4 regions of the Candidatus Pantoea soli genome follow, and region 1 is predicted to be linked to each of the others. Evidence: predicted binding sites of a transcription regulator. Region 1 holds the regulator's gene; each other region holds the start of a gene.

Region 1 (3,376 bases):
ATGACGCCGCTGGTGCAGCGGCTGATTGAGGGTAAACGCATTGAATGACCGCCGGGGTGGCGATGCCTGACGCAGGGTGACGTATTGCGCGTCGGGCATCGCACCGCGGCCGCTGGCTTACAACGCCTTCACTTCATAACTGTGGGTGATTTCCACGCCTTTACCCAGCATGATCGCCACCGAGCAGTACTTCTCAGCCGAGAGATCCACTGCGCGTGCCACTGCCTTATCGCTCAGCGCATGACCGCTGACGATAAAATGCAGGTTAATGTGTGTAAAAATGCGTGGCGCTTCTTCGCGCCGTTCCGAGGTGAGTTTCACCTCGCAGTCCGCCACGTCGTTACGCCCTTTCTGCAGGATTGACACCACGTCAATCGCGCTGCAGCCGCCGGCGGCCATCAGCACCATCTCCATCGGGCTGGGTGCTTTGTCGCCGGAATTCCCGTCCATTAATACCTGATGTCCGGATGAGGATTCTCCGAGAAAGGTTAACCCCTCAACCCATTTCACTCGTGCCTGCATATCTTTGTCTCCTGAAGCGGCGGTTTTGCCGCCAGAGTACGCTTTCACCTGGCAAACAGCAATCCGGACGCCTGCCCCTGCCGCTGAAGCGAGACAACACAAGACAGCCTGCAAAAGCTGTGCTACAAACAGAGCTGAAAATATTTTCGTCATTACAGACGAAGGCGGGACGAATCAAAAGCATCGCTTACGAATCCACCCCGAATAATTTTCCCTTACGGGAAACGCTTGACGATTTCACCGCCTGACAGGGAAAACTGCCCCCTGTGTTTTGGGCACGATTACAACAGAGGATAATAGCGAATGGTTCTCGGCAAACCGCAAACAGACCCTACACTCGAATGGTTCCTGTCCCATTGCCATATTCACAAATATCCATCCAAAAGCACCCTCATCCATCAGGGTGAGAAAGCGGAAACGCTGTACTACATCGTGAAAGGTTCCGTCGCGGTACTGATTAAAGATGAAGAAGGCAAAGAGATGATTCTCTCCTACCTCAACCAGGGAGATTTCATCGGCGAGCTCGGCCTGTTTGAAGAAGGCCAGGAGCGCAGTGCCTGGGTACGTGCGAAGACTGCCTGCGAAGTGGCTGAAATTTCCTACAAAAAATTCCGTCAGCTGATTCAGGTAAACCCGGATATTTTAATGCGCCTGTCGGCGCAGATGGCGCGTCGCCTGCAGGTGACTTCCGAAAAAGTAGGCAACCTTGCCTTCCTGGACGTCACCGGTCGTATCGCGCAAACGCTGCTCAACCTGGCAAAACAGCCCGATGCCATGACCCACCCGGACGGTATGCAAATTAAAATCACCCGTCAGGAAATTGGTCAGATCGTGGGCTGCTCACGCGAAACCGTGGGCCGTATCCTGAAAATGCTGGAAGATCAAAACCTGATCTCCGCACACGGTAAAACTATCGTCGTCTACGGCACCCGCTGATTTCTTCTCACCCACGGCGTAATGGCAACATTGCGCCGTTTTTATTTACGATGAGCTGATGTGGCGTCGAATCATCTATCATCCTGAGGTCAACTACGCGCTGCGGCAAACGCTGGTGCTGTGTCTGCCCGTGGCGCTCGGCTGGCTGGCGGGTGACCTGCAAAAAGGGCTGTTGTTCTCTCTGGTGCCGGCCTGCTGCAACATCGCCGGGCTGGATACCCCGCATAAGCGCTTCTTTAAGCGCCTGATTGTCGGCGGTGCGCTGTTCGCTACCGGCAGCTTTCTGATTCAGTATCTTACCGGGCTTAACGTGCCGCTGCCGCTGATCCTGCTGGTGCTGCCGCTGCTGGTTGGCGTAACCGGCGAAATCAGCCCGCTGCATGGCCGTCTGCTTCCCGGCACGCTGATTGCCGCCATCTTTACGCTCAGCCTCATTGGCCGCATGCCGATTTGGGTTCCACCGCTGCTCTACATTGGCGGCACGCTGTGGTACGGGCTGTTTAACTGGTTCTGGTTCTGGCTGTGGAAAGAGCAGCCGATGCGTGAAACCCTCAGCCTGCTGTATCACGAACTGGCGGATTACTGCGATGCCAAATATACGCTGCTGACCCAGCTGACCGATCCGGAAAAAGCGCTGCCGCCGCTGCTGGCGCGCCAGCAGAAAGCGGTCGATCTCATCACCACCTGTTATCAGCAGATGCACATGCTGTCAGCCAGTCGCGATAACAGCCATAAGCGCCTGACGCGTGCGTTTCAGGTGGCGCTGGATTTGCAGGAGCACATTTCAGTCAGCCTGCACCAGCCGGAAGAGGTGCAAAAACTGGTGGAGCAAAGCCACGCTGAAGCGGTGATTCGCTGGAACGCCCGCATCATCTCGGCGCGCCTGCGCGTGCTGGCCGACGCCATCCTTTACCATCAGTTAACCGGCCGTTTTGAGATGGAGAAGCCGCTCAGCGCACTGGAAAAGATTGCGCGTCAGCATCCGGATAACCCGGTGGGACATTTCTGCCTGTATCACTTCAGCCGCATCGCGCGCGTGCTGCGTACGCAGAAGCCGCTCTACACCCGCGATCTGATGGCCGACCGGCAGCGCCGTCTGCCGCTGCTGCCGGCGCTGCGCAGCTATCTGTCGCTGAAATCTTCAGCGCTGCGCACGGCGGCGCGCTTTGCCGTCATGCTGATGTTTGGCAGCGCGCTGGCGCTGTTCTTCAACATTCCCAAACCCTACTGGATTCTGATGACCATCCTGTTCGTCAGCCAGAATGGCTACAGCGCCACGCGGGTGCGTATTCAGCACCGTGCGCTGGGCACCTTTGCCGGGCTGCTGATTGCCGCGGCCTCGCTGCGGCTGGCGGTGCCGGAATCGATCGCCCTGCTGTTTATGCTGGTGATTACGCTTATCAGCTATCTGGTGACGCGCAAATATTATGGCTGGTCCATGATTGGCTTTACCGTCACGGCGGTGTATTCGCTGCAGCTGCTGTCGCTGAACGGCGCGCAGTTTCTGCTGCCGCGCATGATGGATACGCTGATGGGCTGCCTGATTGCCTTTGCGGGAATGATCTGGCTGTGGCCGCAGTGGCAGAGCGGCCTGCTGCGCCGCAACGCGCATGATGCGCTTGAGGCTTTTCAGGAGGCACTGCGCCTGCTACTGGGCCCGGAGCAGTCACCGCAAAAGCTGGCGGAACAGCGGGTCAAGGTCAATCAAGCGCATAACGCACTGTTCAACTCCCTGAATCAGGCCTCCAGCGAACCCGGTTTTAACGCGCAGTATCTGAAAGATATGCGGCTGTGGGTGACCCACAGCCAGTTCATTGTTGAGCACATCAATGCGATGACGATTCTGGCGCGCGAGCATACCATGCTGACCCCGACGCTGGCGGAGCGCTATCTGCAATCCTGTGAGATCGCGCTGCAG
Region 2 (3,376 bases), 1.3 Mb from region 1:
ATGACATGACCATTCACAAGAAAGGATCGGCCCATTGGGAAGGTGACATCAAAGGGAAAGGCACCGTCAGTACTGAAAGCGGCGTGCTGAACAACCAGCCTTATGGCTTTAATACCCGTTTCGAAGGGCAGAAGGGCACTAACCCGGAAGAGCTGATTGGTGCAGCGCATGCTGCCTGCTTCTCCATGGCCCTGTCACTGATGCTTGGCCAGGCCGGGCATAAGCCAGACAGCATCGATACCACGGCTGATGTGTCGCTGGATAAAAAGGGTGAAGGTTTCGCTATCACTAAAATCGCGCTGACCAGCACGATCGCCCTGCCAGGCGTGGATAACGCGGCGTTTGATGAAATCATTCAGAAAGCCAAAGCCGGCTGTCCGGTTTCTCAGGTGCTGAACGCTGAAATTACCCTGGATTATACGCTGAATAATTGATTGCCCTGCGGGGAGATCAGCGTTCTGTTTGCGATGCGCCTGTGGGCGCATCGCTGCTTTCTGCTGTCCGGAAAAGAGGCCTGGATGAGGACGCCACCCTGGCGGCAGCCGGGCCTGTGCAACGCGCAACGCGCGATGAGCCGTGGCGCTGACTTATGCGTCTGAAGGCGGGCGCATACCCCATTGCTCATCCGGTTGCCGATCGCAATCCTTGTGCTGGCGCGGCTGCCTTATCTGCTGACGGCATCATAGCTGCCGTGGCAGTTCTGAACCTCAGATCTGAATTTCAGACGTACTCGTTATCGTAGTGTGATTCCCGCACGTTACGCACGTTGCTGCGCGCAATGCGGTACGCCTTGCGTGGATCGCCAGCGACAAATTCAAACGTCGGCGAGTAGTAAAAAGGCAGCCAGCCGCCGAAGCCGCTTTCCCACTCCCAGCGCACCGGGCAGGGCCAGAGGATGCCATCATACAAAATGTAATAAACCCAGCGTCCGTGAGGACGACGGGGGCGGGTTTTTTTCATGGGATTCACAACGACAATAGTGTAAAACAGCTTATATTTTGAACGCTGAACGCCATTCCTGCAAGCTCACCTGGTTAATATTTACGCATGCGGAATGCGGCAGGCATGACATTAGCGGTGAACTTCACCGCACAGCAGTACCACATTGGGCCGGACCTGATGAATCCGAGCGGCCATCTGCTCACACGCCACTTTCGTGGGATAAATCCGCTCCGAGACCGGAAGCGCATCGCAGGCATCATGCCCGCACGCGCTCACCAGCAAGACAAAACCAATCAGCATACCCGACTCCTTCAGCCGCTTTTCTGTGAAACGAAAACAGCGGTAATGTGTTCCTTTTTCGATCCAGTATAGCTAAACGCGTTAAACGTCAATTATCAGCCTGAGCGGGTTTTTTGCCCGAACGCGCGCCAGATACGGCGCAGCACGCCCTGTTGCTGCACAATCTGGGCTAAACTGTGCGGCACCATCACACTGAGGAGCCCTCTATCTATGAATACTGACATTGCCCATCCGGCAAGTAGCCCGAAACAAGCCGCTCTGCAGCTGGTCATTGAGCTGGTGCGCGCCGGTAAACTGAGCCCGCTGCACGGCGACGCCTCAAACATGATTTCCATCTACGAGCAGTTCAAGGCGCACTTTGAGGCCGACAAGCAGAAAGATTCTGCCATTTCCTGATTTTCCCTGCCTCATCACGGCGTGCTGCGGCACGCCGCTGTCCCGAACGATTCTCCGCGTTTCGCATAATCTCTCTGCTTTACTATTGCATCACGAATAAATTTCCATGCCGGTGTTTGATATTTCTCACAAATACTTAAACCAAATCTGAAACCGGTTGCAGAAAATCTTTGTCCTGTGTATTCGTTAATTAAACCTCACTGAAAGGAACGCATCATGCCAAAGATTTTACTCTGCTGTGCCGCCGGAATGTCCACCAGCATGGTGGTGCAAAAGATGGAAAAAGCCGCAAAGGAGAAGGGCGTGGATGTCGAGATAAAAGCTGTTGGAATTGAAGAATTTAACGACGAGATTCCCCACTGCGACTGCTGCCTGCTTGGGCCGCAGATTAAATACAAAATGGCCGACTTCCAGCCGGTGGCGCAGCAGCTAAATAAACCGATTTCGGTCATAAATAGCATGGATTACGGCATGATGAATGGCGCGAAAATATTAGATGATTCACTGAAGCTGATTCACGCCTGACGCTTAACCTGACCGCAGAATAAAAGGTTTCGCCTGTGACAGTGTTCACAGGCGTATTCTTCTGTTGCCTGATGCAAGGAACTTCCCGATGAGCAGCATGAGTGAATCGTTATTTGGTGTCATCGAAAACCGTATCAGTCCGCTGGCCGGACGGCTCTCCAGCCAGCGCCACGTCATTGCTATTCGCGACGGGTTTATCGCGTCCATGCCGTTTCTGATCGTCGGCTCGTTCATGCTGCTGTTTGCGCATCCGCCGTTTGCCGCTGACAGCACATGGGCCTTTGCGCAGTGGTGGCTGGGCATGGTGAAAGTGCACGAAGCGCAGATCATGATGCCGTACAACATGACCATGGGGATTATGGCGCTCTATATCGCCAGCGCCATCGCTTATAACCTGGCGAACAGCTACAAGATGAACGGCTTTATGGCAGCCAGCCTGTCGCTGATGGCGTTTCTGGTGGTAGCCGCCCCGCAGAGTAATAACGGGCTGCCGGTCGGATCGCTGGGCGGTGAAGGCATTTTCACCGCGATTCTGGTCGCGCTGTATGCCACCGAGCTGATGCATTTTCTGCAAAAGCGCAACATTGGCTTCAAACTGCCGGAGCAGGTGCCGCCAAAAATCCGCCAGTCGTTTGATCTGCTGATCCCCATCATTGCCATTTTCATCACGCTGTTTCCGCTCAGCCTGTGGGTGCAGGCGCAGTTTGGCATGCTGCTGCCGCAGGCAATCATGGCCATTTTTGCGCCGGTGATCTCCGCTTCAGATTCGCTGCCGGCGGTGCTGGTGGCAGTGCTGCTGTGCCATATGCTGTGGTTCGCCGGTATTCACGGCGCGGTGATCGTGGGCGGTATTCTGCAGGCCTTCTGGCTGACCAACCTGGGTCTGAACCAGCAGGCGCTGAACGCCGGTGAGCCGGTCAGCCATGTCTTTATTGAGCCGTTCTGGCAATTCTTTATCGTGATTGGCGGTTCCGGTTCCACGCTGGGCCTGGTGCTGCTCTACCTGCGCAGTCAGTCAGCACACCTGCGCACCATCGGTAAGCTGAGCATTGTGCCTGGCATGTTTAACATCAACGAGCCGGTGATCTTTGGCTCACCGGTGGTGATGAACCCGATTCTGTTTATCCCGTTCATCTGCGCGCCGCTGGTCAATGCGGTGATTGCCTGGACCGCCACCAAAACCAACCTGATTAACCACGTCATTTCGCTGGCG
Region 3 (3,376 bases), 1.1 Mb from region 1:
TAACGTCGATGCCCTGCGCTTTCATTGCGGTAATGGCGGGGGCTACGGTGGTGATCTCTTCATCGCCAAACAGGCCATTTTCACCGGCATGCGGATTCACACCCGCCACCGCAATGCGCGGTGTTGCATAGCCAACGCGCCGCAGAAAGCGGTCCGCCATGCCAATCACCGTCTGAATGCGCTCACCGTTCAGCGTATCGAGGAATTTACGCAGCGCGATGTGGGTGGTGACGTGAATCACTTTTAAGCGTTCGGTATACAGCACCATGGCGTAGTGTTGCGTGCCGGTCAGCTGCGCCAGCAGTTCCGTATGTCCCGGGTAGAGATGGCCGGCAGCATGCAGCGCCTCCTTATTCAGCGGCGCGGTAGCAATCGCCTGTACTTCCCCGGCCAGCGCCAGCGCGGTAGCGCGTTTCACGCAGCGCCACGCCAGATCGCCGGCGGCTTTCTGCACCACGCCAGGCTGCAGGGCAGCCGGATCGGCCAGCGGCTCATCAAAGACGTTAATGATGCCAGGGGCAAAACGTGCCTCCTGAATGTTATCCAGCACGCGCAGCTCCGCCTGCGGCGTGATGCGCATGGCCATCACCCGGCGCAGCGTGGCAGCACAGCCCACCACCACGGCAGGCATGCCCGCCAGTTCCCCCTCTGCCAGCGCTTTGATGATGATCTCCGGGCTGATGCCCGCCGGATCGCCCATGGTCACCGCAATAATTTTATTCACTCGACATCTCCTCAATAAAACGAATGGCTTCCACCAGCGTATTGTCATCGCCAAAGCCACCCGCTTTGGTCATCACCGGCAGGTGTAATTCCGTATTAAGCAGCACGCCGTACGGCACGCAGCCCGCGATCTGGCCCTGAATGCGGAAGCCGCTGGCGCCGAGCGCCCGGGCCACTGCAATCGCCACATCGCCGCCAGAAAGGTAGAGCGCAGCGGGCGGGCTCGCTGTGCAGACCGCGCGGGTCAGCCCGGCGAGAAAGGCGCAAATGCGTTCGCCCAGCTGCTGGCGTGACAGCTGATGCTGCTGACACAGCGCGGCAATGTGATGCCGCTGCGCGCTGTGCTGCTGAGTACGCACCACGCAGTGCGCGCCATCGCGCAGCGCCTGCTGGATGGCCTGCTGCCAGATGGCCGCCTGGGGCCATGCGGGGGCAGCAAACAGCTGATGAATATCGATATCGATGAGACAAATGGCGCGCTGGCTTGCCAGCCGGGCGATTTGCTGCTGCGCCACGGCACTCATGGAACCGACCACAGCCAGCACCGGACGCGCGGGACGACGCCCCAGCCATGCCCCTAATGCGTCACTCAGTCCGGACGCGCCGGCCAGCAAAGGCCGCTCAGGCAGCGTCGCCGCAGCCGCCATAATCTGCGCCAGGTCAGCCTTGTGCTCCACATCCGCCACCACCAGCCCGGTTTTCCCTGCCAGCACCTGCGCCAGCTGGCCACCGCGCACGGTGGCGAGATCGAGCTGCTGGCCAGGCAAATCACACTGCGCCTGCAGTCGCGTCAGAATATGGCTGCTGTTTACCGGGGTTTTCGGGTCCGTGGCAAACTCGGTCTCTGTCAGCCGCTGTCCGTTAATCCATACCTCACCCTGCCGGATGATACGCCCCAGCTCAGGCACCGCCGGGATCACCAGCGCCAGCCGTCTGCCGCTGGCCTGCAGCGCAGCAGCAATTTCCGCGCCGGGATTGCCGCGCAGCGTGGAATCGATCTTTTTAAACAGCCAGCCGTCCCGGGCCAGCGCCGCGTGCTGCTGCACCGCCTGCGTTGTGCGCGCCGCCGCTTCAGCCGGGCTGACGGCACGACTGTCAGTGTTGATGATCAGCACATCCACCGCCGTTCTGTCGTGAGCGCGCTGGCTGCTAAAGAGCACGTCAACCCGTGCACCGGCCCGTGCCAGCCCGCTACCCGCGTCATTTGCGCCGGTAAAGTCATCAGCGATAACCAGAACCGGTGTGTTCCATGGCTGTGATGGCATGCTTTTCTCTCCTGCTGGCATAGCGCCGCTGGTAATGATTATATTCAATCATGATTGATTATATGTGAGCAAGATCAAATTAACTGTAATCGATATGACTTATAAAATCAGCACAGTCACTGACACATCCCACACATCAATGAGCGAAACCAATCAGGATGTGCAAACCGCCAGAAGGGTATGAGATGAATATCAACAGCACGGTGATTAGCGGCTATCAGGCGCTGAGCGATCTCCGCTATTTATTGCACGGCAAAGAGACAGCCTTACTGGTCACCGACCGGAACATCGCCGCCATTCCGGCGGTGCAGGCGCTGATAACGCAGCTGCAGCAGCAGATTGCCCGTCTGCATGTTATTGAGGCCGTGCCACCAGAGCCGACCCACCATGACGTGGCGGCGATTGTTGCCGCCCTGCCTGTTCGCGAGATCGACCTGGTGATAGGCGTGGGCGGAGGCAGCGTACTGGACGTCGCCAAACTGCTTTCGCTGCTGTGCGTCACAGGAGCGCCCACGCTGGATGCGCTGCTGGCCGGTGAAAAGCCGGTGACGCGCACGCCTTCGCTGTTGATCCCGACGACGGCCGGAACCGGCTCGGAAGCGACCCCGAATGCCATCCTGGCGATTCCGGAGAAACAGACCAAAGTCGGTATCATTACCCCGGTCATGCTGCCGGACTATGTGGCGCTGATTCCGGAACTGACCACCAGTATGCCGCCGCATATTGCCGCTTCCACCGGCATTGATGCCCTGTGCCATCTGATTGAGTGCTTCACCGCGACCGTGGCCAATCCGGTCAGCGATAACTATGCGCTGATTGGTCTGAAAAAACTGTTTACCAGCCTGGAAACCACGCTCGCAGAGCCGGATAATCTGGCAGCACGCCTGGATATGCTGTGGGCCTCCTATTACGGCGGCGCAGCGATAGCCCACGCCGGTACGCATCTGGTGCACGCCCTCTCCTATCCGCTGGGCGGCCGCTACCATCTGCCGCACGGCATTGCCAATGCGATTCTGCTGGCACCGTGCATGCGCGTGGTGCGTCCGGCGGCGGTGTCTAAATTTGCGCAGGCTTACGATCTGCTGCCGGACGCCGATCGCACACTGGACGACGAGGCCAAATCGCATGCGCTGGTGGCGTATCTGACGGCGCTGGTAAAACGCCTTGCGCTGCCAGACAGCCTGGAAGCGCTGGGCATCGGGCCGGACCACCTGCCCTATCTGGTGGAGGCCGCGCTCGACGTACAGCGCCTGATAAAGAATGTACCGATGTCCGTCAGCGCCAGTGACGTGCACGCTATCTATCAAACGCTGTTTCCAGCGTTGCCTGCTCAGCCTCAGCGGAGAACGTATGCGTAACAACATTCAGGGCGTATTAACCGCCATCGT
Region 4 (3,376 bases), 300 kb from region 1:
CCAGCGCATCCAGCCCTTCCGCCAGCTTTTTCGCCAGAATCGAGGCGGTAATCAGCGGAATCGAATCGACGGTGGCGGTAATGTCGCGCGTGGCGTAAAACCGTTTATCCGCCGGGGCCAGCGAGTTGGTCTGCCCGATAATCGCCACGCCGGTCTCTTTGATAATCTGACGGAAACGGTCATCACTGGGAAAAATGTCAAAGCCCGGAATCGCCTCCAGCTTATCCAGCGTACCGCCGGTATGGCCAAGACCGCGGCCGGAGATCATCGGCACATAGCCGCCACAGGCGGCCACCATCGGGCCAAGCATCAGCGACGTCACATCGCCGACGCCGCCGGTGGAGTGTTTATCAACGACGGGGCCGTTAAGGTTGAGCGATTGCCAGTTGAGTACCGTCCCGGAATCGCGCATAGCCATGGTCAGCGCCACGCGCTCGGGCAGGGTCATATCATGGAACCAGATGGTCATGGCCAGCGCGGCGATCTGGCCTTCAGTGACGCTGTTGTCGCGTACGCCATTGATGAAAAAGCGAATCTCCGCTTCGCTCAGCGCCTGGCCGTCGCGCTTTTTACGAATGATTTCTTGTGGCAGAAACACCGTTGCCTCCGCTAAAAAAGGAATGGAATGACGGGTATCGGTAACCGTCACGGCGCCGCAGGGTGCGCCATGACGAAACACGCGCCGCGGCTCGCCTGCAGGGCGGCCGCGACAGGATCAATAACCCGCTTTACTGCTGGTGGTGGCGTGACCGAGGGTGTTCAGCAGGCTGCCCAGCAGGCTGGATGCGCCGAAGCGGAAGTGGCGTGCATCGGCCCAGCCGCTGCCGAGGATGTCGTCCGCCAGCTGCAGATAGATGGCGGCATCTTCAGCGCTACGCACACCGCCGGCCGGTTTGAAGCCAACCTGCTGCTGTACGCCCTTTTCGCGGATCACCTGCATCATGATCGCCGCCACTTCTGGCGTGGCATTCACCGGCACCTTGCCGGTAGAGGTTTTGATGAAGTCGGCGCCGGCATCAATGGCAATCTCCGACGCAGCGCGAATCAGCGCTTCCTCTTTCAACTCGCCGGTTTCGATAATGACTTTCAGCAGCACGCCCGCCGCCGCACAGGCTTCTTTACAGGCTTTGACCAGCGCAAAACCGGTCTCGCGGTTACCGGCAATCAGCGCACGGTACGGGAATACCACGTCCACTTCGTCCGCGCCGTAGGCAATGGCGGCACGGGTTTCCGCCAGCGCGATCTCAATATCATCGTTGCCGTGCGGGAAGTTAGTCACGGTGGCAATCCGGATATCCGGCGTGCCCTGCTCGCGCAGCGTTTTGCGCGCAATCGGAATGAAGCGCGGATAGATGCAGATAGCGGCCGTGTTACCCGCCGGTGATTTTGCCTGATGACACAGGGCGATCACCTTTTCATCGGTATCGTCTTCATTCAGGGTGGTCAGGTCCATCAGGCGCAGGGCGCGTTGTGCAGCAGCGTTCAGATCGGTCATGTCAGTCTCCGGAAGTCAGTCCGGCAGGTTCAGCCGCCGGGGAATGTGATAATTCTAACAATTCCTGCAGCAGGAAATTGCGCGCTATATCACACAGAAATAGAAAACCCGTTGCTATCGTGCAGTAATTTAGTGATAAAGGTCACATATTACCGCCAGCATGCCGGTTCTGCGCCGGCACGGGCGTTGTGATTATTATCACAAAAGATGACGAAAAAGTGTATCGCGAATCGCCATGGCTGTGCGCTACAACGCCGGTGAGGCAGCCGCACCGCATGGCGCGGAATCAGGCGGGAAAGGCAAACAGACGCAGCGTGTTTTGCCACAGCGCATCGGCAATCACATCCGGCGGCTCAGGGCGTAGCTGGCACAGCACCTCAAACACCCGGCGCGCCTGCTCAGGCCGGTTAGGCTGGCCCTGAAAGCCCTGCAGCGGCATATCCGGCGCATCGGTTTCCAGCAGTAGCGCCGTCAGCGGCAGGCTGGCAATAGTGCGGCGGGTTTTGCTGGCACGTTCATAGGTGATGGTGCCGCCTACACCAATCGCATAACCCAGCTGGATAAAACGCTCCGCCTGCTGCTGGCTGCCGGCAAAGCCGTGTACCACGCCGCAGCGGGGCAGCGCGTGCCGGCGCAGATGCTGCGCCAGCTGATCGTGCGTGCGGCGCGAATGCAGAATGACCGGCAGGTCGTAACGTTTCGCCAGCTTCAGCTGCGCGTCCAGCAGATAAGTCTGGCGCGGAAAATCGGCCTGCGCCATATAGAGATCCAGTCCGATCTCGCCGATGGCGACCCGTTTCGCATCGGGCGTCTGTAACCGCTGTTCCAGCTGGTCAAGGTGCGCATCCTGATGCAGCGCAATGTTGATCGGATGCAGGCCCAGCGCAGAAAACAGCGCGTCATGCTGCTGCGCCAGCTGGCTGACGCGCGCAAACCGGCTGGCATCGACGCTGGGTACGATGATCTTTTCTACCCCGGCCTGCGCCGCACGCGCGATGCTGTTCTCTGCGTCGTCGACGAACGGCGGGAAATCAAAGTGGCAGTGCGTATCGATAAACCTCATGCCAGCGACCCGGTATCCAGATCGGCGTCATTGTCCGCCAGCGGTGGCGTGTTGACGGTGCGGACGATATCCGGCTCGTTTGCCACTGCAGCGGGTGGCGTGACCCGCGCCGGACGCAGCAGCGGCTCGGCGTCGCTCAGCCACTGGCCGAGCGTGGCGAGAAAATAACGCCCGGTGCGCCGTCCCAGATGATAATCCTGATTGAGCGAGGCGATCCGGCTGCCCAGCGCCATGCTGGCCAGCGGCCTGGGCGGATAGATTTCGATGATGCGCAGGTCATCCGGCGGCTGCTCAATAAACTGCTGAATCTGGCGGTAACTCTCTTCATGATGATGCAGCACGTTAATCATCGGCTGCAGCGCGCCGTCGCTCAGCCAGCGCTCCATGCGTTTGAACCATTTTGGCGTGTAGAACATCTGCGACGGCACCGTACGGATCACCACGATGGTATCGGCACCGCGCCGCGCCGCTTCGCGAACCGGGATCGCATCACTGATGCCGCCATCCAGATAGCTGATGCCATCCATCAGCACGCCGCTGCGGTAAAAACCGGGAATGGCGCTGGAGGCTTTGATGATGTCATGCCAGGTGAGATCGGTGGGATTGAAGTAGTGTGCGCTGTAGTCATCGCTGCGGCAGGCGCACATGTAAAACTCACTGCCATTGGCAAACAGCTTCTGCGCACTGCTCAGCGCCAGCGGAAACTCCTGTCGGGTGATCTCCACCAGCCAGTCCAGATCAATCAGGTGGCCGCCGCGCACAAAGCGCAGGGGATCAAAAAACAGTTTGCTGGTGGTGTAACGGGTAATCACGCGGCG

What was found. The regulator CRP, encoded in region 1, controls carbon source genes, mostly activating them, when cyclic AMP is high. The targets are predictions, from matches to a motif close to ATGTGANNNNNNTCACAT.
Region 2: D8B20_RS04150 (PTS sugar transporter subunit IIB) is a predicted target of CRP. The motif match lies at 1,753-1,770, and genes of this name have one in related genera.
Region 3: D8B20_RS03445 (iron-containing alcohol dehydrogenase) is a predicted target of CRP. The motif match lies at 2,051-2,068, and genes of this name have one in related genera.
Region 4: deoC (deoxyribose-phosphate aldolase) is a predicted target of CRP. The motif match lies at 1,626-1,643, and genes of this name have one in related genera.

Annotation. Positions count from the first base shown of each region.
Region 1 covers NZ_CP032702.1:3,424,588-3,427,963, forward strand. Annotated here, with positions in the region: gene D8B20_RS15915 (phosphoribulokinase) at 1-48, shown strand, start outside; gene D8B20_RS15920 (OsmC family protein) at 118-522, opposite strand; gene crp (cAMP-activated global transcriptional regulator CRP) at 826-1,458, shown strand; gene D8B20_RS15930 (YccS/YhfK family putative transporter) at 1,517-3,376, shown strand, end outside.
Region 2 covers NZ_CP032702.1:916,196-919,571, forward strand. Annotated here, with positions in the region: gene D8B20_RS04135 (OsmC family protein) at 6-434, shown strand; gene D8B20_RS04140 (hypothetical protein) at 721-960, opposite strand; gene D8B20_RS21525 (hypothetical protein) at 1,072-1,242, opposite strand; gene D8B20_RS04145 (hypothetical protein) at 1,453-1,638, shown strand; gene D8B20_RS04150 (PTS sugar transporter subunit IIB) at 1,855-2,163, shown strand; gene D8B20_RS04155 (PTS sugar transporter subunit IIC) at 2,252-3,376, shown strand, end outside.
Region 3 covers NZ_CP032702.1:765,369-768,744, reverse strand. Annotated here, with positions in the region: gene D8B20_RS03455 (D-threonate 4-phosphate dehydrogenase) at 1-724, opposite strand, end outside; gene dtnK (D-threonate kinase) at 717-1,988, opposite strand; gene D8B20_RS03445 (iron-containing alcohol dehydrogenase) at 2,174-3,346, shown strand; gene D8B20_RS03440 (dihydrodipicolinate synthase family protein) at 3,339-3,376, shown strand, end outside.
Region 4 covers NZ_CP032702.1:3,127,389-3,130,764, forward strand. Annotated here, with positions in the region: gene deoA (thymidine phosphorylase) at 1-598, opposite strand, end outside; gene deoC (deoxyribose-phosphate aldolase) at 716-1,495, opposite strand; gene D8B20_RS14455 (TatD family hydrolase) at 1,782-2,558, opposite strand; gene D8B20_RS14460 (patatin-like phospholipase family protein) at 2,555-3,376, opposite strand, start outside.